3 regions of the Streptomyces mabaensis genome follow, and region 3 is predicted to be linked to each of the others. Evidence: riboswitches for the same ligand, from Rfam matches in the RefSeq annotation. Region 3 holds a riboswitch; each other region holds the start of a gene.
The links. Region 3 has a riboswitch for cyclic di-AMP ahead of ACWV17_RS24080 (LysM peptidoglycan-binding domain-containing protein). Riboswitches for the same ligand answer to the same signal wherever they lie in the genome.

Region 1 (7,937 bases), on a different contig from region 3:
GGTCGATGTACGACCACTCCTCGCTGCGGTCCACCGGCTCGCCGCCGAGCAGGGCGGCCCAGAAGCGCACCAGGGCCGCCGGATCGGCGCAGTCGAAGACGATCTCGTCCACTCGTGCTCGCATGAGGGCCAGCCTAGATCCGGGTCACGCGGACCAGGCGCCGGGTCCGGCCTGCGCGGTGAACGCGTCCGCGTCCCAGACACCGCCGAGCCCCGGGCTCACCCAACTCGCGGCCCGCGCCCGGAACTCCGCGGGAGCCAGCGCACCCGCGCCCTCGGGTACGGCCCCGATCAGCGGCGCGCCGGCCATCGACGGCAGGTCGGCGAGATTGCACCGCGCGGCGAGATCCGGCACGGCCGGCCAGCTGCCGATCACGATCCCCAGCGGTTCCAACTCCCGTGCCCGCAGGGCCTCCGAGGTCAGGGCCACGGAGTTGAGCGTGCCGAGCCCGGCCGGGGCCACCACCAGGACCGGCGCGCGCAGCAGCCGGGCCACGTCGGCGAGCGTGGACCCCGCCTCGTCGAACCGTACGAGCAGCCCGCCCGCGCCCTCGACCAGTACCAGGTCGTGTTCGGCGGCGAGCTTCTCCGCCGCCTCGGCCACCTCCTGCGGGTGCACCGGCGCGAGCCCGGCCCGCCGCGCGGCCGTATCGGGTGCCAACGGCTCCGGGAAGCGGGCGAGTTCGACGGCGGTGAGCTCACCCGCCAGCCGGGCCGCCTCCGCCGCGTCGCCCCGCTCGCCGGGCGCCAGTCCCGTCTGCGCGGGTTTCAGTACCGCGACGGACCGGCCGGCCGCCAGCGCCGTCGCCGCCACCGCGGCGGTGACGACGGTCTTGCCGATCTCCGTCCCGGTTCCGCTGACCACGACCACGGCCATCGCCGTCCACCGTCCTTCCTGCGTCTTGCCTCTCGGGCGTCTTGTTTCTCGGGCCCGCCGCGCAGCGGGCCCTAACCCGCTGCGGCGGCCGCGCACACGGCGCGGCCGATGCGGGCCACGTCCTCGTCACCGGTGACGTACGGCGGCATCGTGTAGATCAGGTCCCGGAACGGCCGCAGCCACACGCCCTCGCGCACGGCGGCCCGCGTCGCCGCGGCCATGTCCACGCCGTGATCCAGCTGGACGACACCGATCGCGCCGAGTACGCGTACGTCCCGCACGCCCGGAAGGGATGCCGCCGGCGCGAGGCCGTTCCGCAGGCCCGTCTCGATCCGCTTGACCTCCTGGCGCCAGTCCTGACCCAGCAACAGGTCGATCGAGGCCAGCGCCACCGCCGAGGCCAGTGGATTGCCCATGAACGTCGGCCCGTGGGCCAGCACCGGCACCTCGCCCCGCGAGATCCCGTCGGCCACCCGTGAGGAACACAGCGTCGCCGCCAGCGTGAGGTAGCCGCCGGTCAGCGACTTGCCCACGCACATCACATCCGGCGAGATCCCGGCATGGTCCGCCGCGAACAGCGCGCCCGTACGCCCGAACCCGGTCGCGATCTCGTCCAGCACCAGCAGCACGTCGTGCGCGTCGCACAGCTCGCGCAACACCCGCAGATAGCCGGGGGAGTGGAAGCGCATCCCGCCCGCGCCCTGCACAACCGGTTCCACGATCACCGCGGCCAGCTCGTCCGCGTGCCGGGCGACGAGGTCCGTCAGGTGCTGTACGTACGCCGGGTCCGGCGCGGCGTCGAAGCCGGCCGGCGGCGCGTCCGCGAACACCTGACGGGGCAGCGCTCCGGACCACAGCTCGTGCATGCCGCCCTCGGGATCGCACACCGACATCGGCTGCCAGGTGTCACCGTGATAGCCGCCGCGCCAGGTGAGCAGCCGCTGCTTGCCCGGCCGGCCCACCGAGCGCCAGTGCTGCAGGCACATCTTCACCGCGACCTCGACCGAGACCGATCCGGAGTCGGCCAGGAAGACGTGCTCCAGCCCGGCCGGGGTGATCTCCACCAGCTTGGCGGCGAGCCGGACGGCGGGCTCGTGCGTGAGGCCGCCGAACATCACATGGCTCATCCGGTCCAGCTGGCCGCGGGCCGCGTCGTTGAGCACCGGGTGGTTGTAGCCGTGGATCGCCGACCACCACGACGACATGCCGTCGACCAGTTCGTCCTGGCCGTGCGCGGGCTGCTCCAGCCGCAGCCGTACGCCCGACGCCGAACCGACGAGGAGCGGCTCCTGCCGGCCGGGCATCGGGCCGTACGGATGCCAGACATGCTGCCGGTCCAGGTCCAGCAGCTCGCCGGGGGACAGCGGATCAGGCATTGGGCGCGAGGTCCGTCCCGGCGCCGCGGCGACGGACCGCGACGAGGTCCGTACGAGCGCCCGGCACCTCGCCCGGCGCCTGAGCCGTGGGCACCTGAGCGGCCGGCACCTCCGCCGCCGGAACCTCGGACTCCGCCGAGGAGCCGCACGGCCCGCAGCCGCCGCCTCCGTGCGATCCGCAGCCTTCGGCGGCGGCGAGCGCGTCGGCCCGGTGCTCGGGCAGTGTGGTCGTGCCGGTGCCCTCGACCTCGAAACCGGCGTCCGCGATCATCTCCAGGTCGGCCTGACCCGCCTGGCCCTCACTGGTGAGGTAGTCGCCGAGGAAGATCGAGTTGGCCAGGTGCAGGGCGAGCGGCTGGAGCGTGCGCAGATGCACCTCGCGACCGCCCGCGAGCCGTACCTCCACGTCCGGGCAGACGAACCGGACCATGGCGAGGATGCGCAGCGCCCGCTGCGGAGTGAGGTTCCACTCCTTGGCCAGCGGGGTGCCCTCGAACGGGATCAGGAAGTTGACCGGGACCGAGTCCGGGTCGAGGTCGCGCAGCGCGAAGACGACGTCGACCAGGTCCTCGTCGCTCTCGCCCATCCCGGCGATCAGCCCCGAGCAGGCCGACAGCCCGGCCGCCTGGGCCTGCTGGACGGTCTCCACCCGGTCCGCGTACGTGTGGGTGGTCGTGATCTCCCCGTACGTCCCCTCGGACGTGTTCAGGTTGTGGTTGTACGCGTCGGCGCCGGCGGCCCGCAGCCGCTCCGCCTGGCCGTCCGAGAGCAGCCCGAGGCAGGCGCACACCTCGACGCCCTCGTTCTGCTCCTTGATCGCCTCGATGGCCTGCGACACCCGGTCCACGTCACGGTCCGTCGGCCCGCGGCCGCTGGCGACCAGGCAGACGCGCTTGGCGCCGCCGGCCACACCCGCGGCGGCGGCCTTGGAGGCCTCGTCGGGCTTCAGCCAGGTGTACTTGAGGATCTCGGCCTTCGAGCCGAGCCGCTGGGAGCAGTACGAACAGTCCTCGGGGCACAGGCCCGACTTCAGGTTGACCAGATAGTTGAGCTTCACCCGCCGCCCGAACCACTGGCGGCGCACCTTGCCGGCCGCGGCCACCACGTCGAGCAGTTCGTCGTCCGAAGTCGCCAGTACGGCGAGCGCCTCTTCGCGGGTCGGCAGTTCGCGCCGCAGCCCCTTGTCCACCAGCGTGGTCAGCAGATCCATGCCCCCGATCCTGGCCTACGGCACCGCCCCCGGCCAAGGAGAGATCGCACAACGGAGCCCCTTCGAGGTGTGTGTATTGCCACACCCTGACAGCAGACCGGGCCCGTTAGGGTCTGTCGACAGCCCACAAACCGCGAGGACTCATCCATGGCCCAGGACGTGTTCGACTGGATCGACGAAGCGGCGCACGAGCGCGAACGGGCCGGTCTCGTACGCACGCTGCGTCCCCGCCCCGCCGAATCCGCGCTTCTCGACCTGGCGAGCAACGACTACCTGGGGCTCGCGCACCGCCCGGAGATCACCGCGGCGGCGGCCGACGCGGCCCGCGGCTGGGGGGCCGGAGCGACCGGATCGCGGCTGGTGACCGGCTCCACCGAACTGCACGCCACGCTGGAGCGGGAGCTTGCGGAGTTCTGCGGCTTCGAGGCCGCGCTCGTCCTGTCCTCCGGCTACGCGGCGAACCTCGCCGCGGTCACCGCGCTGACCGGGCGCGGCTCGCTCATCGTCTCGGACGCCGGGAACCACGCGTCCATCGTCGACGGCTGCCGGCTCTCACGCGCGCAGACGGCCGTAGTCCCGCACTCCGATCCCGACGCCGTGCGCAAGACACTCGAGGCGCACCCCGGACGGGCCCTCACCGTCACCGACTCGGTCTTCTCCGTCGACGGTGACGCCGCGCCGCTGACCGAGCACGCCGCCGCCTGCCGTGACAATGGCGCCGCACTGCTGGTCGACGACGCGCACGGCCTCGGCGTCCTCGGCGAGGGCGGCCGGGGCGCCCTGCACGCCGTGGGCCTGGCCGGCGCGGACGGCGTGGTGGCGACGCTGACCCTGTCCAAGTCGCTGGGCAGCCAGGGCGGGGCGGTGCTCGGTCCCGCCAAGGTCATCGACCATCTGGTGAACACCGCGCGCACCTTCATCTTCGACACCGGACTCGCGCCCGCGGCGGCCGGCGCCGCGCTGGGAAGCCTGCGGCTGCTGCGCAACGAACCCCAACTGGCCGCCCATGCCCGCACGGTGGCCACCACCCTGTACGACCGGCTGACCGCCGCCGGGCTGACCGCGGCGAGGCCCGACGCCGCCGTGGTGTCCGTACGGGCTCCGTCGGCGGGGGCGGCGCTGCAGTGGGCCGCCGACTGTCGCGCGGCGGGCCTGTTCGTGGGCTGCTTCCGGCCGCCGTCCGTACCCGACGGCATTTCCCGGCTGCGGCTGACCGCGCGCGCGGATCTGACGGATCAGGAGATCGCGCAGGCGGTCGGCACCATTCTGGCCACCGCGCCGCCGCCCAAATACGCTCTTCCGTAGCAGAGTTCACCGCTTCGAGCGACAGTTGACCGCACATCCTGGTGGATCGCCACCCGCGGCGACGGCATGAGTGGCACGCTGGCGCGAAGCACGTATCCGGGACCGTCTTCGAGTTCATCCGTCACGAAGCCTCAGTCCGGCCCCGGTGGGAAAGGGACAGCGTCGCCATGGCAGACCACCAGGAAACATCCGTCACTCTGCCGAGCGATCCCGTCTCGGTCTCCGCCGCCCGGAGATACGTCGCCGACGTTCTCTCCGCGTGGGGCCTTCCCGCCGGACACGGGACCGCCGAAACGGTACGGCTGATCGTCTCCGAGCTGGCGACCAACGCCGTGCAGCACACCTTCGGCCAGTCGCCCACCTTCACCGTGGATCTCCGGCTGGAGCGCGACGAAGAGCTGCACATCGGCGTCACCGACAGCCACCCCCGCTGGCCGAAGCGGCTTCCGGCGGCCGTTCAGCAGGACAACGGGCGCGGCATGGTCATCATCCGCTGGCTGGCAGCCGAGTGCGGTGGCCGGCTGTCCGTCGCCCCCACCGAGGACGGCGGCAAGACCGTCTGGATCGCGCTGCCGTGGACCGCCGCGGCCCGGCAGCCGGAGTCGGTGCCGGCCCCCGTGGTCCCCGAAGCAGTGCCCGAACCCGTGACCGAAGCGCCCTGAGCCGCCCGGATCCCACAGGGGTGTCCGGCCCTGCGCCACCGGCCGGGAGATCAGGCCGGCCCGCGCTCCGCCGCGCCGCGTTCCACACAGAACTCGTTGCCCTCGGGGTCCGCCATCACGACCCAGCCGAGCCCGTCCTCGGTACGCCGGTCACTCACGACCGACGCACCGAGTCCGGCAAGCCGCTCCACCTCTTGGTCCCGCGTGCCGGAAGGCGGCTGGATGTCGAGGTGGACGCGGTTCTTGACGGTCTTGCCCTCCGGTACCCGGATGAAGAGCAGCCCGGGGATCCCGTCCCGGCCCGCGACGATCAGCACTTCGTCGTCACCCGGCTTGTCGCCGTCGATCGCGTATCCGGTCAGCGCGGACCAGAACTCGGCCAGCGTGTACGGATCGTGCGCGTCGAACGTGATGTGCCGTACCGGATTGAGAAATGACACGGGTCTCCCTCGGACATGTGTGCGGTCAGTACCGCCGGACGGACAACGTACCGCCCTCCGTGGGGAGTCCGCAGCCGTCAGCGCACCCGGCCGTACCAGACGCTCTTCGACCAGATCTTCTCCAGCCGCACGACCGCACCGGTCTTGGGGGAGTGCCAGATCTTGCCCTTACCGGCGTAGATCCCGACGTGGTAGACGTTCCTGCCGGAGTGGAAGAAGACCAGGTCGCCCTGCTTGCGCTGGGACGCCGAGATGTGGCGGGTCTTGTTGTACTGCTGTGCCGCGGTGCGGGGCAGTGCCTTCCCGGCCTTCTTGTACGAGTAGAGCGTCAGCCCCGAGCAGTCGAAGCGCTTCGGTCCCACCGCTCCGTACTTGTACGGCGCCCCCTTCTTGGAGGCTGCCACGTTCAGGGCCTTCGTCGCGTACGACGCGGCGGCCTGGGCTTCCGGCACGGCGCCCGGCGCCAGCATGGTGCCGCCGACGGCGGCGAGGGTGAGCGCCGATGCGGCGCCGGCCCGGGACAGCAGAGACGGGACAGTGTTCTGCGCAGACATGCGCAACCCTTCGTCAGCCGCCTGTGAAGGATGACCTGTCGGGTTCGGGCTGGCGAAGTTGCCCGGCCGTCGAAGACGGCTTCACCCCAAGGAATGACCATGTTCCGGCCACCCCGTAGTACTTGGGTCCTCCACTCCTGCCGATCCACTCTTGTCGACCAGGCATCCGGGACGGCGGCAGGACTCGGCGTCCGCCCGGACCGCCCCGCCGCGGTGGCGGGGGCTTGTCGTCCCAGGGATCTTGACTCATAACCGCCCGAAAATCCGAGCGGAAACGGACGTATGTGGGGTTCCTCACCGCTGACCCGTTCGGGTGGACGGAGGTACTTCCGGCCTCCCGCCGCGGAGTGCGAGGAGGCCTGGACCAGCGGCGGAACGATCCATTCCGCTCTGCGTACAGGCGCGTTGTGCAAGTCGGATGGTCCGTCTGGCTCCTCGTCGATAAGCCGAAAGGAGTATCGATTCCCGTACTCCGTGCGTGTGGTTCGGCGTGTCGTTCTCTCAAGTCTCCGACAGCGGCGGCATGGTGACGCGCGCGGTGCGGCGCTCCCCGTCGAGGACGCGCAGCGCGCGGGTCAGCGTCTGCTCGTACACCTCGCTCTCGCCCCGCCGGTGCATGACCGTCAGGGCGTCGCGCAGGGCCGCCGCCCTGCTCACGAGGGCCTGCGCCGCTCGCAGGCAGCTGTACGTGTCGCCGCCCCGGGCCGGATTGATCCGGCCCAGCAGGTCGACGACTTCCAGGTAGCGGTCCACCAACTCGCCCTCGGCGCGCGTCAGGGCGGGCAGCGGCGGGAGTTCCGGCAGCATCCGGGTCTCACCTCGAGCCGAGGACCGTCGGGGTGCCCTTGCGGCTGTGCACGATCCGGTCCACGAGTCCGTACTCCCGGGCGCCTTCGGCGTCGAAGACCGTGTCGCGCTCGATGTCCGCCGAGATCCGTTCCGCGCTCTGCCCGGTGTGCCGTACGAGCATCCGGGTGAGCATCTCGCGCTCCCGCAGCAGCTCCCGCGCCTGGATCTCGAGGTCCGAGGGCTGCCCCCGCACCGGCTCCGGCATGGCGGGCTGGTCGATCAGCACCCGGGCGCCCGGCAGGGCCAGTCGCTTGCCCGGTGTGCCGGCTGCCAGGAGTGCGGCGGCGGAGGAGGCGGCCTGGCCCAGACAGATCGTCTCCACGTCGCAGGCGACGAACTGCATCGTGTCGTAGATGGCGGACATCGCCGCCCAGGAGCCGCCGGGAGAGTTGATGTAGAGCGAGATGTCCTGGTCGGGCCCGGCGTGCTCCAGATACATGAACTGCGCGACGACATCGGTGGCCGCGGTCTCGTCGATCGGGGTTCCCATGAAGACGATGCGCTCGCCCAGCAGCTTGGAGTACGGGTCGAGGGTGCGGGTCCCGGTGGTGGTGCGCTCGGTGAACTCGGGCAGGACGTGGCGGGCGATGGACCGGCTCATGGCGTTCCTCTCGTACTGCGGCGCGCTCTGTCAAAAATGTACAGGATGTACATGACGTTATGA
Region 2 (11,290 bases), on a different contig from region 3:
CGGTCTGCTGACCCGGCTGGCGGCGGTGGGCGGGGCGCTGATCTCGCTGAGCCTGTGGCTGACGGTGAGCTGGCAGACCCAGCCGTACTACTACGGCAACGACCTGGCGTACCTGATGGCCTGGCTGCCGCTGATCCTGGGCGGCGCGGCGGTGCTCTCCCTGGACGCACTGGTGGCGGCCCGCCGCGGCCGCTGAGCGGCGGGCGGGCCTGCGCCGCGGCGTGCGGCGGGCAGGCGGGCGGGGCTCGCGGGGCTTGCGCGCCGGGCGGCGCGCGGTGTCAGGACCGGTTCGTGTGGCGGCGCACGGCCAGGGTCACCACTCCCGTCGCCGCCGCCAGGCACAGCCCCCCCGCCACGAGGGGGACCAGCACGTACCACGGGGTCTCCCACGCGTCCCACGCGTCGCCCGCGTAGGCGATGCCGGTGCTCAGCAGGGTCACGCCCGCGACCAGCCGGCCCGGCTGGAACTCATGACGTCGCACGGGTCACCTCCACCTGTCCCACGCCCGCTTCCAGATTGAGTTTCAGCGTGCCCGCCGGTGCCGTCCCCGCCGACGGCGTCAGGGTGGCCGTCCGCTGGCGGCCCGGGGCGACATCCACATCGTTCGGCAGGTCGCCCGGCAACTGGATGTCGCCCACGCCCACCTCGATCCGTACCTGCGCCGTCACGTTGTTCGGCAGAACGACTTCGAGCCGCCCCGCGCCGACCTCCGCATTCACGCTCACCGTCTCGCCCTTGGGCACCGCGACCCCGCGCAGGTCGAGCGTGCCCACGCCCGAGCCCAGTTCGTACCGAGGCTGCACGGCGGCCACCGACGCCGGCCGCCACTCCTGCCGTACCCAGTCGGTGCTGATGTCCCTCGGCACCACGGCCGCCCCGGCCAGCAGCCCCGCCGTGAGGACCGCGAGCACGACCGAGCCGATGCCCGTACGCCCGCGGAACGCGCTGACCGCGATGCCCAGGCCGAAGACGGCGAGCGCGCACGCGAGACCGGCCTGCAGACTGACACCGAGCGGGTACGCGTCCCAGGTCAGCCCGGTGCCGACAGCCGCCGCGGCGAGCGCGAGGAGGAACACCCGGCCGCCGATGCCGCCGCCCCGGGGGCGGACCGCCACCCGCGCCGACGCGGCCGCCGTGGGGCTGCGCCGCCGTACCGGCACCGCGGCCTCCGCCGGAGTGTCCTCGGGACCCCACAGGTACCCCGTGCCGACCGGGCCCGTCGTGCCGTCCTTGACGATCGGGTCCCGCCACCACGAGGGCCCGCCGGGAGCGGGCGGCGCCTGCGTCTCGGGCGGGGCGGCGTCCGCGACCGCGTGGGCCGTCGCCGTCGCCGGGTCCGCCACACGGCCGCGCCCCGGCTCGGTGACCGCGAGCCGGCGCCGCTGCGACCAGTAGGCCGAGCCCGCCGTCGCGAGAGTGAGCAGGGTGGCGAAGGTCAGTACGCCGCCGTTGCCGAGCATGGAGAGGAACAGTCCGCAGCCGACCAGCGCCATGAGTACGGCGACCAGCGCCGGTCCCTCGACCCGTCCGGTCAGCAGCCGTCGCGCCTCGTTCTCCTCCTCGCCGTCGTAGGAGACCAGCAGCCACGCGAAGCCGTAGAAGATCAGCCCGGCGCCGCCGGTGACGGTGAGCACGCCCAGCACGATGCGGAAGACGACCGGGTCGATGTCGAAGTACCGGCCGAGTCCGCCGCAGACGCCGGCCAGCACCTTGTTCCGCCGGCTGCGGCGCAGCGGCGGCCGCGGCGGTTCGGCCCCGGCGACGTCGCCCTCGCCGGCCGGTTCGCCCGGCCGGCCACCGGGCGGTACACCGGGCCGGCCGCCGTGCTGTACACCGGGCTGTTCTGTCATACGTCCATGGTGACGGGCCCTCCGCAGCAGCGGGACCGGGCCCGACCCTGGCCGTTCCCTGATTTCTCCGGGGCAGAAGTCGGGGACGGCCCTGATGCCCGCCCGGGTGCGTACGTGTGACGATCGGCGTATGTCAGCAGCCTCGCCCCGCGCCACGCCCCCCCTCGCGCCCGACCCCGAAGAGCCGCTGCGCAAGCTGTACCGCAGCGCCGAAGGGCGGATGCTGGGCGGCGTCGCGCGCGGGCTCGCGGGGCACCTGGGGCTGCCTGTGGCGTGGGTGCGGATCGGCTTCCTCGGCCTGTTCCTGGCGGACGGCCTCGGGGCGCTGCTGTACGCCGTGTTCTGGATCGTCGTACCGCTCGGCGTCGGCGGTACGGCCGCCCCGCGCTCCGCGTTCGAGATCACCCCCGACGGCCGGCGCCGGCTGCGTAAGCCCGACAAGGGTCAGCTCTTCGCGCTCATCGCGCTGCTCATCGGCGCCGCGGTGTTCGTCGCCAATGTCGAGGTGGGCGGCGCCGCCAGTCCGTACATCTGGCCGCTGCTGCTGATCGGCGCCGGCGTCGTCCTGGTGTGGCGGCAGGCGGACAACGCCCGCCGCGCCCACTGGATGGAGGTCAGCAGGCGTCGCCGGCTGCTGCCGCTGGCCCGCGGTCTCGCGGGCGTCGCGCTGGTCGGCGCGGGTCTCACCGTCTTCATCGTGGTCCGCGGCTCGGTGGCGCAGCTCAGCAACGTCCTGACCGCGGCCCTCGCCGTCCTGGTCGGGATCGCGCTGCTGGCCGGCCCCTGGTTCGTACGGATGTCCCAGGACCTGTCGGAGGAGCGCCTGATGCGCATCCGGGCCCAGGAGCGCGCCGAGGTCGCGGCGCACGTACACGACTCGGTGCTGCACACCCTGACCCTGATCCAGCGCAACGCGGAGGACCCGGGCGAGGTACGGCGGCTGGCCCGCGCTCAGGAGCGCGAGCTGCGGAACTGGCTCTACAAGCCCGAGGGCACCGGCAAGGAGGAGGACGAGGAGCCCGGCACGGTCGCGGAGGCGGTGAAGCGGGCGGCGGCCGAGGTGGAGGACAAGCACGGCGTCCCGCTGGAGGTCGTGGTCGTCGGGGACTGCCCACTGGACGAGAAACTGGCCGCACAGATGCAGGCCGCACGCGAGGCGATGGTGAACGCCGCGAAGTACGGTGGCGAGGGCGGTGCGGTGCAGGTGTACGCCGAGGTGGAGGGCCGGACGGTGTTCGTGTCGGTACGGGACCGCGGCCCCGGCTTCGACCTGGACGCGGTACCGGACGACCGGATGGGCGTACGAGAATCGATCATCGGCCGGATGCAGCGCAACGGCGGTACGGCGAGGCTGCGTTCCGCGCCCGACGGGGGCACGGAAGTCGAGCTTGAGATGGAGAGGGCGAGCACACCATGACCGAACAGAGCACGGCGTCTACCGGGGACAGGCGTGTACGGGTGGTGCTCGTCGACGACCATCGCATGTTCCGCACGGGCGTGCAGGCGGAGATCGGCGAGACCGGCCGCACGGGCGTGGAGGTGGTCGGCGAGGCGGCTGACGTCGACCAGGCGGTCACCGTCATCACGGCGACCCGCCCCGAGGTCGTCCTGCTCGACGTGCACCTGCCGGGCGGCGGCGGAGTCGAGGTCCTGCGCCGCTGCGCGACGCTGATGGCGGCCCACGAGCACCCGGTGCGTTTCCTCGCGCTGTCCGTCTCGGACGCGGCGGAGGACGTGATCGGCGTCATCCGCGGCGGCGCGCGCGGCTACGTCACCAAGACGATCACGGGCACGGACCTGATCGACTCGATCTTCCGCGTCCAGGACGGCGACGCGGTGTTCTCGCCACGGCTGGCGGGCTTCGTCCTGGACGCGTTCGCGTCGACGGACGCGCCGCCGGTGGACGAGGACCTGGACCGGCTGACACAGCGCGAGCGGGAGGTGCTGCGGCTGATCGCGCGCGGGTACGCGTACAAGGAGATCGCGAAGCAGCTCTTCATCTCGGTGAAGACGGTCGAGTCCCATGTGTCGGCGGTCCTGCGGAAGTTGCAGCTGTCGAACCGCCACGAACTGACCCGCTGGGCAACGGCCCGCAGACTGGTCTGACCGCCCCGCACGCCACGCGGCCGTAGACGGCCCATTACGAGGGCCGGGTCGCGCCCGCGTATGGCATCTGGTCGATCGGCGCTACCCGGACCGGGGCGCCGGGGCGCGGGGCGTGGATCATCTGGCCGCCGCCGATGTAGAGCCCCACATGGCTGATGCCCGAGTAGAAGAAGACCAGGTCCCCGGGGGCGAGCTGGGAGCGGGAGATGCGCTGCCCAGCGTTGATCTGCGTGTACGTGGTGCGGGGGAGCGAGACGCCCGCCGCGCGCCAGGCGGCCTGCGTGAGGCCGGAGCAGTCGTACGCCGAGGGGCCGGTGGCGCCCCAGACGTACGGCTTGCCGAGCGCGCCGTACGCGTACGAGATGGCCTGCGCGGCCCGCGGGTTGGGCGCCTGGACCGGCCCGCGCGGCGTACCGCGGTCGCTGCGGCCGGCCTGGCCGGCGGCCGGGGAGACGGCGGAACCGCCCCGGGACACCTCCGCCTCGTACGCCGCACGCTGTTCCGCGGTGAGCCGGGCGAGGAGGTGTTCGGCGCTGCCGAGCTTCTTCCGCACGGTCGCCTTGTGCTTCGCCAGGTCGGCCTGGTGGCTCCTGAGGTCGGCCAGCCGCCCGTTCGCGGTGGCCCGCAGCCGCTCCAGCTCGCCGAGCTGCCTCTGCACCGAGGCGATCTCGACCGCCTGCCGGCCGCGCGCCCGGTCGGCGAACGCGGCGCGCTCCAGGTACTGGTCGGGGTCGGACGACAGCGCGAGCTGTACGGCCGGGTCGATCCCTCCAGTGCGGTACTGGGACGTCGCGAGCGAACCGAGGGCGTTGCGGGACGCGTTCAGCCGGTCGGTCTTGCGCGCCGCCTCGTCACGCAGTGCGGTCAGCGACCGCTGGGCCTCGCCCGTCTTCTCCTTCGCCCCGTTGTACTTCTCGGTGGCGACCTCCGCCTCCCGGTACAGCTGGTCGACCTTGGCCTTCAGCTGGGCCGGGGTGAGGCGGGGCTCCGCGTGGGCGGAGCCTTCAAAGGCGGTGGCGGTAGCAGCGCCCGCGAGGGCGAGGGTGGCGGCAGTCCGGACGGTGTTGCCGGCGAGCGGGCGCTGCTTGGGCTTTCGGTGTGCAGCCACGAGGGCCATCACGTCCTTCCGTCGTCCGGCGGCGGTCCGCACAGGGGAAGCGGGCCACCGCCGGATCTCTTGGCGGAGTGGCCGGCTGCCGCCCGGTACGGGGCGACGGTGGGGACTCGGCCACCTGGGGGAGGACGCTAAACCTGGGTCACGGGAAAGAGTCGGAATGAGCGGAACTGGTGCCAACCGGAATATTGCTGACCGTACGGGACCGGTGGATGAGGCGGACCTGACTGCGAAGCGCTGCCAAACGGGTGGTTAGGCTCCGGCCTCATGGACGTACTCATCAATGTCTTCGTCGGTCTGCACATCATCGGCATCGCCTCGCTGCTCGGCGGCTTCCTCACCCAGATGAAGGCGATGAGCGCGGGCACGGCCCGGTTCAACCCGGCGATGCTGCACGGCGCGTTGACCATGCTGATCACGGGAGTCGCACTGGTGGGCCTGAACCAGGCCGACGACCAGACCGTGAACAACCTCAAGATCGGCATCAAGCTGGCGGTGCTGGTCGTGATCCTCGGCCTGGTGTACGTGAAGCGCGACGAGGAGAGGGTGGAGAAGCCGCTCTTCGGGGCGGTCGGCGGGCTGACGGTCGCGAACATCTTCATCGCGGTTCTCTGGACCTGAGGTCCCCCGGCTCTCAGCGGACCCGGACGAGCCGGGCGTAGGCGACGACGTTGCCCGCGTACCCCGTCTTCCGGGAGAAGCCGCCGCCGCACGTGATGACGCGCAGCTCCGGCCGGTCCCTGTTCCCGTACACGCGGTCGGCCGGGAAGCCCTGCTTCGGCACGAGCTCGACGGCGTACACGGAGAAGACGGCGGTGTGTCCGTCCTGGCGTACGACCTCGATGCGCCGGCCCTTCGTGAGGGAGCCGAGGCGGTAGAAGACGGCGGGGCCTTCGCCGTTGTCGACGTGGCCGACGACGACGGAGGTGCCCTGTTCGCCGGGGGAGGCGGCGCCCGTGAACCAGCCGGCCACGTTCCGGTGCGCGGCGGGCGGGGTGTCGATCCAGCCGTCGGATGTCAGGCCGACGCCGGTGAGGGGGGCGTCTACCCCGATCGACGGGATGGCGACGCGGAGCGGGGCGGAGTACGGCAGCGGATGCGCGGCGGGCCCGGCGGGCCCCGGTCCTCCGGGAGCGGTCGGGGCGCTCGTGGCGGTCGGCGCGGATGCAGCTCCTTCGGCTGTGACGGCTGCGACGGCCGAGGCGGGCTGCGGCGGTCCCGGCGACTCCGCGGCGCCGTAGCGGACCAGGAACACTCCGACGAGCAGTACGACGGCGACCGAACCCCACGCCCCGCGCGTCTGCGGTGACTGCGGCATGCCTCCCTCTCCCCGGGCCGGCTCAGCTCCTGCGGTGCCGGCGCATCAGGTGTACGCCGGCCCCGGCGGCGCCCGCGATCAGCGCGGCCCCGGCCGCCGTCGGGACCGGAGCGATACCGGTGAGGCTGCCGCCCACCCCGGCCTTGACGCCCTGCCGGACGCCGGTGGGGGGACCGGACTCCGCCCAGGCGCCGGGCTCGTCGTGCCCACCGAGCTGGTGCTCGGTGTCGCCGTACGCGGTGTCTTCGTGCTCGTCGGTGTCGTCGTGCTCGGCGTCGGTTTCGGGAGCGTCCTCGGCGTCGGCGATGGTGAGGCCGGCCAGCCCTTCCTCGCCCGCGCAGTCGAGCGTCACGTCGTACTCGGCACCGGGCTCGGCCGCCGGCTCGACCTTCGCGGTGCCGGAGCGTCCTTCACTGACGGTGACGTCCGACGTCTCGCAGCCGGCGGCACGGAGCGCCGCGTCAGCGGCCGTAGCCGTGGGAGTGCCGAGGCAGAGCGCGGCGGCACCGAGCACGGTGACGGCGGCACCGGCACGCATCCCTCGCATGGTGACTCCTCCGGATCCTCGAGGAGCCTTCGATGCGCCTCGACGCAGGAGACGCTAGGCGGGCTTACGACAGCCCGCGACCCGAGGCGCGCGAACGGGGCAAAGAGGTGCGTCAGTTGGGCGGCGCCCCGCCCAACTGACGCAGCGTGACTACGCCGGGCGCACGCTGCCGTAGATCGGCATGTAGTAGATCGACTCCTCGCGGACGTTCGTCCCCGGCTTCGGGGCGTGGATCATCTTGCCGTCGCCGATGTAGATGCCGACGTGGCTGATGTCGTCGTAGAAGAAGACCAGGTCACCGGGGAGCAGGTCGGCGGTCGCGACCCGCTCGCCCACCTTCACCTGGTCCCAGGTGGTACGCGGCAGGTCGACGCCCGCGGTCTTCCAGGCGGCCCCGGTCAGGCCCGAGCAGTCGTACGAACTGGGGCCCGTCGCTCCCCAGACGTACGGCTTGCCGATCTGGTTCCGGGCGAAGGAGAGGACCTTCTCCGCCTTGGCGGCGTACGTACCGGAGCCGGTGCCCGAGCCCGTACCAGTACCCGAGCCCGTACCGGAACCAGTACCCGCGTCGGAGCCGGTGTCCGTGCCGGGCTGCGGCTGCTGGTCCTGCCGCGCCGCCTCCTCCTGGCGCTGCTTCTCGGCGGCCGCCTGCTCGCGCGCCAGCTCCTCGGCCTTCCGCCGCGCCTCTTCCTCCTTCTTCCGCTCGATCGCGGCGAGCCGCGCCTTCTCCTCGGCGGTCAGCTCGGACAGCAGCGCGCGCGCCTCGGCCAGCTTCCGCTGGACCTCCTGCTTCCCGGCGCGCAGATCGGCCTGGGACGTGGTGAGCGACTCCAGGCTCCTGGTCGCCTCCGCCCGCTTCCCGGCCGCCTCGGCCTGCCGGGCGCGGTAGTCGCTGAGGATCTGCTGCTCGCGGCCGCCGAGCCGGTCCATCAGGTGGTCCTGGGCGAAGTAGCCCTGCGGATCGTCGGCGAGCAGGAGGGTGGCGGTGGGGCTCATGCCGCCCGTGCGGTACTGCGCGGCGGCGTAGGTGCCGAGCTCGCGCCGGGTCTCGTTCAGCTTCTCGGTGTTCTGCGCGACCTGGTCGAGCAGCACGTCGGCCTTCTTGCGCTGGGTCTCGGTGCGCTCCTTGGCGGCGTTGTACTTCTGGGTGGCCGTACCGGCCTGGCGGTACAGCTCGTCGACCTTCTTCTGTACGTCCTCGACGCTCGGCTTCGGCTCGGCCGGCGCACCGGGCGCGGCGCTCGCGCTCTGCGCGAGAAGGCTGACGGAGGCGAGGGCTGCGGTGGCTGCGGTCGTGATCCCGACCGCGGGAGCGGTGGTTCGAATCCGGGTGCGCGGCTTGCGATGCGACGCCAAGGCCGGCATCTCCTTCCGTGGACCGCCTACCGGGTTAGCTGTCGGGTTCGGGCATGCGGAAGGTTGCCCTACGGTCCGGCGGAGCCGGTCCGATTCACCCCGGTTGTGCATGGTGGGTCCCCGGCTCCGAACTGCCGTACGGCAGGCCGGACTCGGCGCGGGGCCATCCGTTCCGGCGCGGTTCGCCGACGGGGGTACGGAGGGCCTTGGCGGAGCACGCTAGCCAATCGGTGTGGCTGGAGGGAAGGCTGATGTTCGATATGTCCGATACATTTTCGTTACCTACCGGAACTCGTGACCGCGGTGTCAGTGCGGCGGCCTAGACTCGGGAGGCGATGAGCAGCCTCTTTGACGACAGTTTCCTGGCGGACCTCCAGCCTTCCGGCGAGGAGCACCCGCCGCCCCCCGAGGAGCACGCCCCCGAAGCGGGCGCGGACGACCTCTTCGGCGGGAAGTTCGACGCGCCCGTCGACCGGGACGCGTACTACCGGGACGGGGCCGCCCGGCCGGTGATCGACCCCGCCGCCCTGCTCGACGGGCTGAACGAGCAGCAGCGGGCCGCGGTGGTGCACTCCGGATCGCCGCTGCTCATCGTCGCCGGCGCGGGCTCCGGCAAGACGCGCGTACTGACGCACCGGATCGGGCACCTGCTGTCCGCGCGCAGGGTACACCCGGGCGAGATCCTGGCGATCACCTTCACCAACAAGGCCGCCGGTGAGATGAAGGAGCGCGTCGAGAGCCTGGTCGGACCGCGTGCCCATGCGATGTGGGTCATGACCTTCCACAGCGCGTGCGTCCGTATCCTGCGGCGCGAATCGAAGAAGCTCGGCTTCACGTCGTCGTTCTCGATCTACGACGCGGCGGACTCCAAGCGGCTGATGGCCCTGGTCTGCCGTGACCTGGACCTCGACCCGAAGAAGTTCCCGCCGAAGTCCTTCAGCGCCAAGATCTCGAACCTGAAGAACGAGCTGATCGACGAGGAGACGTTCGCCGGGCAGGCGGCTGGGGGCACCTCCCGGACGGAGTCCGGGGGAGGTTTCGAGGAGACGCTCGCCGAGGCGTACGCGATGTACCAGTCGCGGCTGCGCGAGGCGAACGCGCTCGACTTCGACGACATCATCATGACCACGGTGCACCTGCTCCAGGCGTTCCCGGATGTCGCCGAGCACTACCGGCGCCGGTTCCGGCACGTATTGGTCGACGAGTACCAGGACACCAACCACGCGCAGTACACGCTCGTACGCGAGCTGGTCGGGCCGGGGACGCAGGAGGTGGCGCCCGCCGAGCTGTGTGTGGTGGGTGACGCCGACCAGTCGATCTACGCGTTCCGCGGGGCCACCATCCGTAACATCCTCCAGTTCGAGGAGGACTACCCGGACGCGACGACGATCCTGCTGGAGCAGAACTACCGCTCGACGCAGACCATCCTCAGCGCGGCCAACGCGGTCATCGAGCGCAACGAGAGCCGTCGCCCCAAGAACCTGTGGACGAACGCCGGGTCGGGCGCGCGGATCATCGGCTATGTCGCGGACACCGAGCACGACGAGGCGCAGTTCGTCGCCGACGAGATCGACCGGCTGACGGACGCGGGTGACGCGAAGGCCGGCGATGTCGCCATCTTCTACCGGACGAACGCCCAGTCCCGTGTCTTCGAAGAGATCTTCATCCGGGTCGGCCTGCCGTACAAGGTCGTCGGCGGTGTGCGCTTCTACGAGCGCAAGGAGGTCCGCGATGTGCTGGCCTACCTGCGGATACTGGCGAACCCGGAGGACGCGGTCCCGCTCCGGCGCATCCTGAACGTACCGAAGCGCGGGATCGGCGACCGTGCCGAGGCGATGATCGAAGCGCTGGCGCTGCGCGAGAAGATCACCTTCCCGCAGGCGCTGAAGCGCGTCGACGAGGCGTACGGCATGGCGTCGCGGTCGACGAACGCCGTCAAGCGCTTCAACGTCCTGATGGACGACCTGCGCACCATCGTCGAGTCGGGGGCGGGCCCGGCGACCGTGCTCGAAGCGGTTCTGGAGCGGACCGGATACCTGGCGGAGCTCCAGGCGTCGACGGACCCCCAGGACGAGACGCGGATCGAGAACCTTCAGGAACTGGCCGCCGTCGCCCTGGAGTTCGAGCAGGAGCGGGGCGAGGACAATCCGGGGACGCTGGCCGACTTCCTGGAGCAGGTGGCGCTCGTCGCCGACTCCGACCAGATCCCGGACGAGGACACGGAGGGGTCCGGCGTCATCACGCTGATGACCCTGCACACCGCCAAGGGCCTCGAGTTCCCGGTGGTCTTCCTGACGGGCATGGAGGACGGGGTCTTCCCGCACGTGCGCGCGCTCGGGCAGACCAAGGAGCTGGAGGAGGAGCGCCGGCTGGCGTATGTGGGCATCACGCGTGCGCGCGAGCGGCTGTACCTCACGCGCTCCTCGATGCGCAGTGCGTGGGGCCAGCCCGCGTACAACCCGCCGTCGCGGTTCCTGGAGGAGATCCCGGAGCAGCACCTGGAGTGGAAGCGCAAGGGTGCGCAGCTCCCGGCAGGTCCGACGTCGGGGATCACGTCGTCGCTGACGTCGTCGTTGTCCTCGGCGCGGTCGCGGTCCGGGCCTTCCGGGTTCGCCACGCGGCGGGCGACGGACAAGCCGGTGATCGCGCTGGTGGTCGGTGACCGGGTCACGCATGACCAGTTCGGGCTGGGGACCGTGCAGGAGGTGACCGGGAGCGGCGCGGACGCGCAGGCGACGATCGACTTCGGTGACGCCAAGCCGAAGCGGCTGCTGCTGCGGTACGCGCCGGTGCAGAAGCTGTAGCGGGGGGTACCGGGAGTACCGGGGGTACGGGCCTGGCCTTCGGTTACGTCGGGCCTTCGGTTACGTCGGGTCCAGGCCGTGGCCGCGCAGCCACGCCAGCGGGTCGATCGCCGCTCCGCCGCCGGGCCGTACCTCGAAGTGCAGGTGCGGACCGGTGGAGTTGCCCGAGTTGCCGGAGTACGCGATGACGTCGC
Region 3 (11,290 bases):
CGGGTGGAGCTGGCCGGCGGGCCGGCGGTGGTGAAGCAGGTAGTCGAGGGTCCCGACGCCGAGGAGCGCTACGCGCGTGAGGTGACCGCACTGCGCCTCGCCGCCCGGGCCGACCCACCCGTGGTGCCCGTGCTGCTCGGCACCGATCCCGGCGAGCGCGTGCTGGTCCTCGAGCACCTGGACCACCAACAGCCCGCCGCCGACTGGATCGTCGGCTACGCGGCGGCGCTGGCCCGGCTGCACGCCACGGCCGGCCCGCAGGACATCGGCGTACTGCCCCGATGGCTGGGCCCGGACCAGGCCGACGTCGACGCCTTCCTCCGGTTGGCCGAGGCACTCGGGGTACCCGTCGTACCGGACGTCTCCGGCGAGCTGGAGAGACTGGTGCACCGGCTCGGCCAGGCATCCGGGAACGCCCTGCTGCACGGGGATCCGTGTCCCGGCAACGACCTGCACACCGCCGGCGGGATCAGGTTCATCGACTTCGAACAGGCCTCACTGGGCAGCGGACTGGTGGAGCTTGCCTACCCGCGCATCGGCTTCCCGACCTGCTGGTGCGTCACTTCGCCGTCCGCGCCCCTGCTGAACCGAGCGGAAAGCGCGTACCGCGACGCATGGCGCACCGCGACCGGCACCGAACTCGACGGCGATCTCACCGACGCGTGCGCCGGCTGGCTGCTGCGCGGCGACGCGCTGGTCCAACGGGCGCGCCGCGGAACCACCGACCACCTGGCCCGGATCCCCGATGGCGACTGGAAGTGGGGCACGGCGACCGCCCGCCAACGGCTCGTGCACCGGCTGGGTGTCGTCGGCCGGATGACGGCCGACCGCGCCGACCTGCGCGCCCTCGGCACCCTGAGCTCAGCGATGCGCCACCGCCTGCAGACCCTGCCGCCCGCACTCCCACCCGTACCGTCGGAGCGCCCGGACTCCTGACCGCTCAGTCGACCGGCCAGGAGTGTGCCGGTGCGTTGAGGTGCATGTACTCGATGTACTGCCGCGTCATCCGCCGCAGCGCCTCGTGGTGGTCCACATGGGCGGTGTCATAGATGTGGTGGAACATCTCCGCCTGCCACACCGCGCCGTTGCGGCCGGTGACGCACCGCTGTTCGATGATGCCCAGCAGCGGCTCCCGCCATGCCGAGTCCATCCCCGACCGCTCCAGCCCCAGGTGTGCCAGGGGCAGCAGACGCCGCAGGACGAGCTCGGCCACCGGCACCTCGCCCATCCCCGGCCAGTACAGACGTGCGTCGATCCCGTGCCGCGCCGCAGCGTGCAGGTTGTCCTCCGCGGCCGAGAACGACATCCGTGACCAGACCGGCCGTTCCTCGTCGACCAGCGCACGCGTCAGCCCGTAGTAGAAGGCGCCGTTCGCGAGGACATCGGCCACCGTGGGGCCCGCGGGCAGCACCCGGTTCTCCACCCGCAGATGGGGTTTGTCGTGGGAGACGGCGTAGACCGGACGGTTCCACCGGTAGATCGTGCCGTTTTGCAGGGTGAGTTCGCCCAGTTCCGGGATGTCGCCGCCTTCGAGCGTCTCCAGCGGATCCTCCTCGTCGCACAGCGGCAGCAGCGCGGGGAAGTACCGCGCGTTCTCCTCGAAGAGGTCGAAGACGCTGTTGATCCACCGCTCGCCGAACCACACCCGGGGCCGCACGCCCTGCACCTTGATCTCCTCGGGGCGCGTGTCGGTGGCCTGCTCGAAGAGGGGAATACGCGTCTCGCTCCAGAGTTCCTTGCCGAACAGGAAAGGCGAGTTCGCCGCCAGCGCCACCTGTACGCCCGAGATCGCCTGCGCCGCATTCCAATAGCGCGCGAACTCGTCCGGAGAGACCTGGAGATGGAATTGGGTACTGGTGCAGGCCGCCTCGGGGGTAATGGTGTCCGCGTACGTCCGCAACCGGTCCACACCGTCCACCGCAATCAGCAGATCCTCGCCCCGGGCCGCGAATATCTGCTCGTTCAGCAGCCGGTACCGCGGGTTCTCCGACAGTGCGGCCTCACCCACATCCGCCTGCCGCAGGGTCGGCAGAATGCCGATCATGGTCAGGTGTGCCCCCACCGCCGCCGCCCGTCCTTCGGCATGGTTCAGCGCGTCCCGGATCTCCTGTTCCCACGCGTCGGGACCGCCGGCCGTCAGCCGACGTGGTGGGACGTTGATCTCCAGGTTGAACCGGCCCAGCTCGCTCGACCAGGCGGGATCCGCGATCGCCTCGAGCACGTCGGTGTTCCGCATCGTCGGCTCGCCGGCCGCGTCCACCAGGTTCAGCTCGATCTCCAGGCCCACCTGCGGCCGCTCGGCCTCGAAACGCTCCTCACGCAGCATCTGCGCGAACGCGTCGAGGCACATCTGCATCTTGTTCCGGTACCGGCGGCGGTCATCACGGGTGAACACCAGCGCCGGGACATCGCGTCCCATCGGCCCTCCCGAGTCTCCTCGGCGGACCCCCCTTTCTGCAGCGTCTTTCTTCAGCGTCCCACTCCCCGGCCGCCCCTACCAGTGAGAGCGGCACCGTCGTGCCCGTGAAGCCCGTGAAGCTGCTTTCCCGGCCCCGATGGGCGAACATGTGGGGGAGGGACCGGTTCGCGCGGCGCCGCTCGCTCCTCGGATCCGCATGCGGACCGGACGGCGGAAGGGATTGTTGTCCATGTGCCGATGGCTCGCCTATTCGGGAACGCCCGTTGTGCTCGACGACATCCTGTACAAGCCGGAGCACTCCCTGATCGACCAGAGCCTGCACTCACATCTGGGAGTCGAGACGACCAACGGCGATGGTTTCGGCATCGGTTGGTACGGGGCCGACAGCAAGACCCCGGCGATCGTGCGGGACACGGGCCCGGCCTGGAACAACCGCAATCTGCACGAGATCGCGAGCCATGTCCGCTCACCCCTGTTCTTCGCTCACGTCCGCGCCTCGACCGGTACGGCGGTACAGCAGACCAACTGCCACCCGTTCCGTCACGGCCGCTGGATGTGGATGCACAACGGTGCGATCACCGACTTCCACCGCATGCGGCGGGACCTTTGCATGGCCATCGACCCGGCGCTGTTCTCCTCCATCGAGGGATCGACGGACTCGGAAGTGATGTTCTACCTGGCGATCACGTTCGGTCTGGACCAGGACGCGCCGGGGGCTGTCGCGCGGATGGCCGGCCTGGTGGAACGGCTGGGACGGGAGCACGGGGTGGATTTCCCGCTTCAGATGACGATCGCGGTGACCGACAGCGAACGCCTCTGGGCCTTCCGCTACTCGAGCGGGGGCGCCTCACGCTCGCTGTTCTACAGCAGCCGAGCGGATGCGGTGCGGGCGCTGCACCCCGACATCGCGCTGCTGCGGGGCGTGTCCGACAAGACCCGCATGGTCGTCTCCGAGCCGCTGGGCGATCTGCCGGGCGTCTGGAACGAGGTCCCCGAGAGCAGCTACGGGGTGGTCCAGCCGGGGGTGGACGAATTGCGGCCCTTCGTGCCTCAGCCGGTGTAAATCCCGGATGCCCTGGATGACTCTTTCCACCCGCATATGTCCGTTATGGGTGGAACTGCATGGAGAAGAACGCCTTAAGTCATTCTTGCCTCTTACTTGCGCAATTCGTCGTTCCTTCATTCGGCATGCCGGGCCGGATGGTTGCGCGCGGAGGCCGTGATAACGGTCACAGCCGCCATGGTGTGCGGTAAGTCCGCGGAGGCCCAGTTCCCTTCCCTGGAAAGAAAGTTGGGTTTTCGCTCCAGGGTGGATGACGGATTTTTCCCCCGCGGGATCAGTTGCCCCCTTTGAGCGGGGAAATTCGAGGCTTGTTCCGCCGGGTCCATTTCGCTTACGGTCACCGTCAATCCGGGTGGACCGCCGAATCCTGCCGCCGTCCGGAAACCGCACTCACCACTCACGTACGGCAGGAGCGGGGGACCCAGGTAAGCCGCCGGTCCGTTTATTCGGAACGGCTTGGGGTCAAGTCGCACCAACACTGCGGCCGGGCATCTCCAGTCCGAACCCGACAGCTCACCTCGCAGGCGACGGAGAGGAACGCGTCATGCCTGCAAAGGGTAAGCACCGCCGTCCCAAGACCAATCCGATCACGCGCGGCTTCGTCGTCGCCGGCACGGGCGGCGCCGCACTCGCCCTCCCGGTGATCGCCGCGACCACCGCCGCCGCGGCGCAGAAGGCGCCGGCCGTCACCGCGAAGAAGGCCGTGGCACCGGCCACCGTCGCCGCGCCGGCCGCTGCGAAGAAGGCCGCCCCCGTGACCTATTCCGTCGTCGTGGGTGACTCCCTTTCCAAGATCGCGGACGAGCACCCCCAGATCGGCGGCTGGAAGCAGCTCTACGAGGCCAACCGGACGGTCGTCGGTGACAACCCGAGGCTGATCCACCCGGGTCTCGAGCTTACGATCGGCGCTGCCGTGAAGCCCGCCGTGAAGCCCGCCGCGAAGCCGGCCGCGAAGTCGGCGCCCAAGCCCGCCGTGAAGCCCGCGGCCCAGGCGAAGGCGGCGGCCCCCGCGAAGCCCGCCGCCGCGCCGGCGAAGCCCGCCTACACCAACGACCTCGACGGCTGGATCAAGGAGTCGCTGGACATCATGGCCAAGCACGGCATCCCCGGCAGCTACGACGGCATCCACCGCAACATCATGCGCGAGTCCTCCGGCAACCCGCTGGCCATCAACAACTGGGACTCCAACGCGGTGGCCGGCACGCCGTCCAAGGGTCTCCTCCAGGTCATCGACCCGACGTTCCAGGCCTACCACGTGCCGGGCACCTCGACGGACAGCTACGACCCGGTCGCCAACATCACCGCGGCGTGCAACTACGCCGCCGACAAGTACGGCTCGATCGACAACGTGAACGGCCCCTACTGACAGCGGTGGCCGGGCCCTTGCGGCGACCGGCCCGCCGGGTCCGGGAGGAGAACCCCGTGCCCGGCGGGCCGGTCCGTGCGTCACGTGCCGGTGCCGTCGTCCGACCGCGGTGCGGGCCCGGACGGGCACAGGTCGGCGGCCAGCCGGCCGCGGTGCCACGCGGCAGGGCCGAAGAGCCGGCCCGAGCCGTGCGCGCGCTTGAAGTAACGGTGTGCGTCGTGCTCCCAGGTGATGCCGATGCCGCCGTGCAACTGGATCATCTCGCCCGCCACCGCGGAAAACGCTTCCGAGCAGGCGGACTTGGCGACGGCCGCCCAGCGGGTCAGCTCCGGTGAGCCCTCGGCGGCCGCGAAGGCCGCGCCGAGCGCGGCCGAACGCGCGGATTCCACCAGCACGTACGCGTCCGCGAGCCGGTGTTTCACCGCCTGGAAGGAGCCGATGGGCCGGCCGAACTGGACGCGGTCCTTGGCGTGGGCGACCGTGAGCTCCAGGCAGCGCGCCGCCGCGCCGGCCTGCTCGGCGGCGAGCGCCGCGCAGGCCAGGTCCAGCACGTGCCGCAGCACCCGGCCACCCTCGCCGGCCGCGCCGACGAGGCGGCCCTCGGCGCCGGTGAGTACCACGCATGCGAGGGCCCGAGTCCCGTCCATCGTGACCGCCGCCTCGCGGCTCACGCCCGTACCGTCCAGGGCGACCTGGAACAGCGCGAGTCCGCCCGTCGTACGGGCCACGACGAGCAGTACATCGGCCTCGGCGCCGTCCAGCACGTACTCCTTGGTCCCGGTGATCCGCCACGTCCCGCCGGGCCCGGGGACCGCCTCGGTACGGATCGCCGCCGGGTCCCAGGAGCCCTGCTCGGCCCACGCCAGGGCCCCCACGTCGCGGCCCGCGGCGAGCCGCGGCAGCAGCCGCGCGCACGCCGCGTCGTCACCGGAGGCGAGCAGCGCCTGCACCGTGAGCACCGCGGAGCCGAGATAGGGGGCGGGGCTCAGTTCCCGCCCCAACTCCTCCATGACGACGTGGACTTCGCGGGCCCCGCAGCCCACGCCCCCGTACTCCTCGGGGACGGCGAGTCCGGCGACGCCGATCTGCTCGGTCAGCGGCCGCCAGGCCGCTGCGCCCTCGTGGCGGGCGAGGAGCGACCGTACGGCGGATCGCAGTTCGTCCTGGTCTTCCGTCAATCTCACTCGTCTGCTGCTTTCTGTGTGGGTGGCGTGGGGCCGGCCGCGCGCTACGCGCTGTCGGACGCGGCTCCGCTCAGGGGGATCGCCGACGGGCGGGGGAGCGGGGCGGAGTCCTCCTCGGTCAGGTCCCGGCCACGGGTCTCGGCGGTACGCCAGATGGCCACCGCGGTCACCAGCCCGCAGCCGATGGCCAGGCCTGCCAGCGGTGCGCTGGAGACAACGCCCGAGGTGTTGAGCAGGCCACTGGCGAACAGCGGGGTGAACCCGCCGCCGATCAGGGCTGCCAGCTGGTAGCCGAGCGAGGCGCCCGTGTAGCGGACCCGGGTGCCGAACATCTCGGACAGCAGCGGCGCGAGAGGGGCGTACATCGCGGCTTGCAGCACCTGGCCGAGGACCATGGCGAGGATGAGCAGGGCGGGGGATTTCGCGTCGACCAGGCGGAAGAACGGGAAGGCGAACAGCATGATGCCCACGGCACCGCTGAGGACGACCGCCCGGCGCCCGACCCGGTCGGACAGCGCGGAGAAGAGCGGAATCGCCACGAGCCCGGTGACGGCGGTGAAGATGAGTCCGGACATCACATCGGCGGTCGCGTACCCGATGGTTGTGGCGTAGGTGAGCATGAAGGTGCTGATCAGCGCGGTCAGGGCGAAGGGGCCGATGCCGACGGCGCAGGCGAGAACGAGGTTCCGGGGCCGGCGCAGTACCTGGGCGAGCGGCATGCGCGGCGTCGTGCCGGTGTCCTTCTCCTGCGCCGCCTGCTGGAACAGCGGGCTCTCGGTGATGCTGACGCGGACGTACAGGCCGATGACGAGCAGCAAGGCGCTGAACAGGAACGGAATGCGCCAGCCCCAGGCCATGAACTGATCCTGGGGAAGCTGCGCGATCAGGGTGACCGCGATCGTGGAGAGCAGGAATCCGAGCGGCGATCCCATCTGCATCACCCCGCTCCACAGGCCGCGGCGCCGTGCGTCGGCGTGCTCGACGACCATCAGCGTCGCGCCGGCCCACTCCCCGCCGATGGCGATGCCCTGCACGAGCCGGAGCAGGACCAGCAGGACGGGAGCCGCGACGCCGATGGTCCCGTATGTCGGCAGCACTCCGATGAGGAAGCTCGCCGTGCCCATGAGGACCATCGTGAGGACGAGCATGGACTTGCGGCCGATCCGGTCGCCGAAGTGCCCGAAGACGGCACCGCCGACCGGGCGCGCGACGTAGCCGGCGGCCAGTGTGCCGAACGCGGCGATCGTGCCGACGGTGGGGTTCGACTGGGGGAAGAACAAGGGGCCGAAGGCGAGGGCGGCCATCGTGCCGTAGAGCAGGAAGTCGTAGTACTCGATGACGGTGCCGAGCAGGCTCGACAGTGCCACCTTGCGCAGCAGAGCGGGGTCCGGAGCGGCGGAGGGTCTCCCGGAGGTCCCGGAGCTCTCGGGTCTCTGCGGGGACGGTGCGGACGACATGGCTGACTCCCTTGTGCGGTAGGGACGGTGGAGCGCGGGCCGGGGAGGAGGGGGACACGGAGGCGACAGGCATCCGCGCTCCTCCCTAACAAGTGTTTGGTAGGTTAACCCACGCGTCGCCTGCCGTCGAGATCCCGGACGACCGGGGGATGCGGTGCCCAGCCGGGGATAGCCGCACCTATGTCCCTCTGACGTCGGCGTGTTCAGGCGCGCGGCACTTGCGCCCCTGGACGGGAGGCTCATGACGGTCTGCAAACCGGCCCATCGAGGTGATCCGGCGAACTGTCACGGCACCCTCGCCGACCGCTACCGGCTGAGCGAGCGCTTATCGGGACCGCCGCCTGCCTGGCGCCGGAGCAGGTGCTCGGTACGACGGTCGGCCCGGCAGCCGACATCTACGCGCTGGGGCTGGCCCTGCTGGAATGCCTGCAGGGTGAACTCGAGTACGACGGAGGGCCGATGGAAGCGGCGATAGCCCGCTTGCACCGGCCGGCGGCCCGGACAGCGCAGAGCTCCGGTCGCGTATACGCGACCGGAGCTCGCTGGGAAGAGCAGTGATTCGTGTTCTGAGCGGCGCTCAGAACGGCATACGCGAACGGCCCTTGCGGCCGGCACTGCCACTGCGACCCACCGCTCGGCTGCTGCTGTGGAACGGCTTGCTCAGCCACCGTCCCAGGACCCCGGGGGCCTTGTTGGCGCCGCGTGCCCCGAATCCCAGTGACTTCTGAGTACCGCGCTGCGGTCCGTGCGAGAGCTTGGGTACCAGGAATCCGATGATGAGGAGAAGAACGCAAATTCCGGCGACAATGGCAATAACCACGGGTACTTCCTTTGCTGCTGAGGGGGGACGGGTGGGGGACCGCCACAGATGTGTTGGTCCCCCACCCGGCAGGGCGTCGGCGCCCGGGATCTACCAGCGGTACCAGCGGCCGCGCTTGCCTCCGCTCGCCGCGGGCCGGATGACGAAGCCGAGCAGCCATACGACCAGCACGATGACCGCGATCCACCACAGGGCCTTGAGCGCGAAGCCCGCACCGAAGAGGATCAGAGCGAGCAGAAGGACGATAAGCAGGGGAACCATAGTGTTTTTACCTCCAGGGCATCGTGTGCCCCGAAGCAATCCCGCCATGCGTTCGATCTTATGCGTTTCTTACGCCGTTCTCGGGGCAACGAAAGAGACCGGCCGCCCATGAGGGCGGCCGGATCCATGACTTCCGGCGTGGCGTAGGGTCGCCGGTGACGTCGGACGCATCGAGGCCGACGGGATTCCCGACGCACGAGGAGAACTCCAGGCGATGCCAGCATCGGTACCGGCGCCCTCGCCGGACGGGGGCGCGTGCCGACCACCACTGTCGACCGCGAACGAGGGGGTGGTCCGCATCGAGGCTGAGCGCATCGAGGAGGCTCGCATCGAGGCCGTCCGCCGCTACGACATTCTCGACACCCCGCCCGACGGCGCGTTCGACCGCGTGGCGGGGCTGGCGGCCAGGCTGTTCGGGGCCCCCGTCGCGACGGTGACGATCGTGGACAGCGATCGGATCTGGTTCAAGGCGACCCACGGGCTGGACGGGGTCAGCGAGATAGGCCGTGACCCGGGGCTGTGCGCCTCGGCGATCCTCGCCGATGAGACGCTCGTCATCCCCGACGCCCTGGCCGACCCGGTGGCCTGCTCCAACCCGCTGGTCGCCGGCGAGATGGGCGTACGGTTCTACGCCGCCGCCCCGATCGTGACGCCCGAGGGAAACCGGCTGGGCACGGTGAACATTCTCGACACCCGCCCTCGGGTCATCACCCAGGAGGACATGGCCACGCTCCGGGATCTGGCCGCGATCGTCCTCGACGAACTGGAGCTGCGGCTCTCGGCACTCCACGCGGTACGCGCGGAGCAGGAGCGGCTCAAGACCGAGCAGGACGCCCGGGCCCAGGCCGAGCGGGACAAGGCCGCCGTCGCCGCCTTCGCCTCGACTCTGCAGCGCACCCTGCTGCCCCCGGCGTTGCCGGCGGTACCCGGGCTCGAACTGGCCTGTCACTACCAGACCGACTCACCACGGGACGTCGGCGGCGACTTCTACGACGTCTTCCCGCTCGGCGGCGAGAGGTGGGCCTTCTTCCTGGGCGACGTATGCGGTAAGGGTGCCGAGGCCGCGGTGGTGACCTCGCTCACCCGCTACACCCTGCGCGAGGCCGCGCAACACTGCGCGCAGCCCGAAGCGGTGCTCGCCGCACTGAACAGCGCGCTGTTGCTGGACGCTTCGGTCGGCAGCCGCTTCTGCACCTGCCTGTTCGGCTTCCTGGAGCCCGCCGCGGGCGGCGGATTCACCGTCACGGTGGCGTCCGGAGGGCATCCTCCCGCCTACCGCCTGCGCAGCCGCCCGGCCGGCCCGGCCCAGGTGGACGCAGTCCACACCAAGGGCGGCATGCTGGTCGGTGCCTTCGCGGAGGCCGCGTTCACCTCTCAGACCTTCCACCTCGCTCCGGGGCACGGGCTGCTGATGTACACCGACGGGCTGATCGAAGCCCGCCTCGCGGACGGAACCATGCTCGGTGAGAGAGGCGTGGCCGCCTTCCTGTCCCGGCGTACCGGCCCCGCCGACGCCACCGCACTCGTCAATGACGCCGTTGCTCTGATTCAGGACCTGCCGAACGGCGTCGGCGACGACGTCGCGCTGCTGGCCCTGTCCGTACCCGCAGGCCCTTCGGACAGCAGCCCGGGGATCAGCGCGACGGCTCACACAGCCGCCGCGCCGGCCGGTGGCGCCCGCGCCGGTCAGGAGAACTGACGTGACACAGATCCACACGCTCACCCTGACCGTCCAGCAGGCCTCGGGTCCGCTGGCACTGGTCAGCGTCACCGGCGACATCGACATCGAAACGGCCCCCGTCCTGCGGGCCGGGGCGCTGGACCTGATTGATCAGGGCCACCCGCACCTGATCCTGGACCTCTCTCCGGTGGCGTTCTGCGACTCCTCGGGCCTCAACGCACTGATCGGAATCCTGCGCTGTGCCAGGGACGCCGGCGGATCGCTGGCCCTGTCCGCCGTGCCGGACCGGCTGGCCCGTCTGCTGGACCTCACCGGCGTCAGCCAGCTGATGCCCGCCCACCCCGACGCCGAAGCGGCCCTGGCAGCGCACGCCCACCACGACTGAGCGACCGGAGCGGGTGCCGTTCGGAGGTGCAGGTTCCCTGCAGTCGGCGCCCACTCCGGTCGCATGGCCACGCCTGCCCAGAAAATCCGCCCATACTTCTCCAAAGGCGCGCCGACTGCCGGCTCTCAGCCGCCGGCGGCGGCGACGATCTTGCGTACGCTCTCGATGCTGCCGCAGCCGGCGGCCAACTCCTCCGCCCGCGTTTCGATGAACGCCGTACCGAGCTGGGTGCGGCGATCGTCGCTCATGTTCTCCCGCGCGTCGTTGAGCAGGGTCCGCTCCTCCTCGTCCGCGTGGTGGTTGACCGCCGTGACGAGCTCTTCGAGCTTCTCGTCCCACTCCTCGGAGGCGGTGTCCTCCACCTCGAGCAGGGCGAGGAGTGCCTTGTTGCCTTCCTCGTGCTCGTGAACGCCGTGCTCGACGTCCGCGTCATCCACCTTCTTGTAGCGCCTCAGGGCGGGATAGACCTTCGACTCCTCGGCCGAGGCGTGGGCGACGAGCAGGGCGGCGAACTCCGCCAGTGCGCCGGCCCGGTCGGCCTCCGTATTGCGCATCGTCCGGAAGAGCTCCTCCATCCGGCGGTGATCCTGCAGGATCAGCTCCACGACGTCGGCGGTGTGGGTGGTGGGCGACATGATGACTCCTCAGGCAGCG

Region 1: it holds a riboswitch for cyclic di-AMP, as region 3 does, so the genes downstream of both, ACWV17_RS11500 (C40 family peptidase) here and ACWV17_RS24080 (LysM peptidoglycan-binding domain-containing protein) in region 3, are expected to answer to the same signal.
Region 2: it holds a riboswitch for cyclic di-AMP, as region 3 does, so the genes downstream of both, ACWV17_RS16710 (NlpC/P60 family protein) here and ACWV17_RS24080 (LysM peptidoglycan-binding domain-containing protein) in region 3, are expected to answer to the same signal.

Annotation. Positions count from the first base shown of each region.
Region 1 is NZ_JBSOPZ010000010.1:144,113-152,049, forward strand. It holds gene ACWV17_RS11465 (VOC family protein) at 1-124, opposite strand, end outside; gene bioD (dethiobiotin synthase) at 146-877, opposite strand; gene ACWV17_RS11475 (adenosylmethionine--8-amino-7-oxononanoate transaminase) at 949-2,253, opposite strand; gene bioB (biotin synthase BioB) at 2,246-3,463, opposite strand; gene ACWV17_RS11485 (8-amino-7-oxononanoate synthase) at 3,611-4,768, shown strand; gene ACWV17_RS11490 (ATP-binding protein) at 4,936-5,430, shown strand; gene ACWV17_RS11495 (VOC family protein) at 5,481-5,870, opposite strand; gene ACWV17_RS11500 (C40 family peptidase) at 5,948-6,424, opposite strand; cyclic di-AMP (ydaO/yuaA leader) riboswitch at 6,428-6,599, opposite strand; gene ACWV17_RS11505 (hypothetical protein) at 6,926-7,231, opposite strand; gene ACWV17_RS11510 (ATP-dependent Clp protease proteolytic subunit) at 7,239-7,874, opposite strand.
Region 2 is NZ_JBSOPZ010000016.1:105,554-116,843, reverse strand. It holds gene ACWV17_RS16755 (DoxX family protein) at 1-196, shown strand, start outside; gene ACWV17_RS16750 (hypothetical protein) at 279-482, opposite strand; gene ACWV17_RS16745 (PspC domain-containing protein) at 469-1,851, opposite strand; gene ACWV17_RS16740 (PspC domain-containing protein) at 1,982-3,268, shown strand; gene ACWV17_RS16735 (LuxR C-terminal-related transcriptional regulator) at 3,265-3,957, shown strand; gene ACWV17_RS16730 (NlpC/P60 family protein) at 3,992-5,065, opposite strand; gene ACWV17_RS16725 (hypothetical protein) at 5,339-5,692, shown strand; gene ACWV17_RS16720 (class F sortase) at 5,706-6,389, opposite strand; gene ACWV17_RS16715 (hypothetical protein) at 6,412-6,936, opposite strand; gene ACWV17_RS16710 (NlpC/P60 family protein) at 7,087-8,301, opposite strand; cyclic di-AMP (ydaO/yuaA leader) riboswitch at 8,300-8,460, opposite strand; gene pcrA (DNA helicase PcrA) at 8,628-11,096, shown strand; gene ACWV17_RS16700 (M23 family metallopeptidase) at 11,157-11,290, opposite strand, start outside.
Region 3 is NZ_JBSOPZ010000029.1:14,796-26,085, reverse strand. It holds gene ACWV17_RS24095 (aminoglycoside phosphotransferase family protein) at 1-936, shown strand, start outside; gene ACWV17_RS24090 (glutamate-cysteine ligase family protein) at 941-2,419, opposite strand; gene ACWV17_RS24085 (class II glutamine amidotransferase) at 2,649-3,482, shown strand; cyclic di-AMP (ydaO/yuaA leader) riboswitch at 3,864-4,024, shown strand; gene ACWV17_RS24080 (LysM peptidoglycan-binding domain-containing protein) at 4,027-4,848, shown strand; gene ACWV17_RS24075 (acyl-CoA dehydrogenase family protein) at 4,929-6,032, opposite strand; gene ACWV17_RS24070 (MFS transporter) at 6,077-7,489, opposite strand; partial or broken gene ACWV17_RS24065 (serine/threonine-protein kinase) at 7,802-7,978, shown strand; gene ACWV17_RS24060 (DUF6411 family protein) at 8,067-8,309, opposite strand; gene ACWV17_RS24055 (hydrophobic protein) at 8,400-8,570, opposite strand; gene ACWV17_RS24050 (PP2C family protein-serine/threonine phosphatase) at 8,785-10,269, shown strand; gene ACWV17_RS24045 (STAS domain-containing protein) at 10,271-10,636, shown strand; gene ACWV17_RS24040 (hemerythrin domain-containing protein) at 10,762-11,271, opposite strand.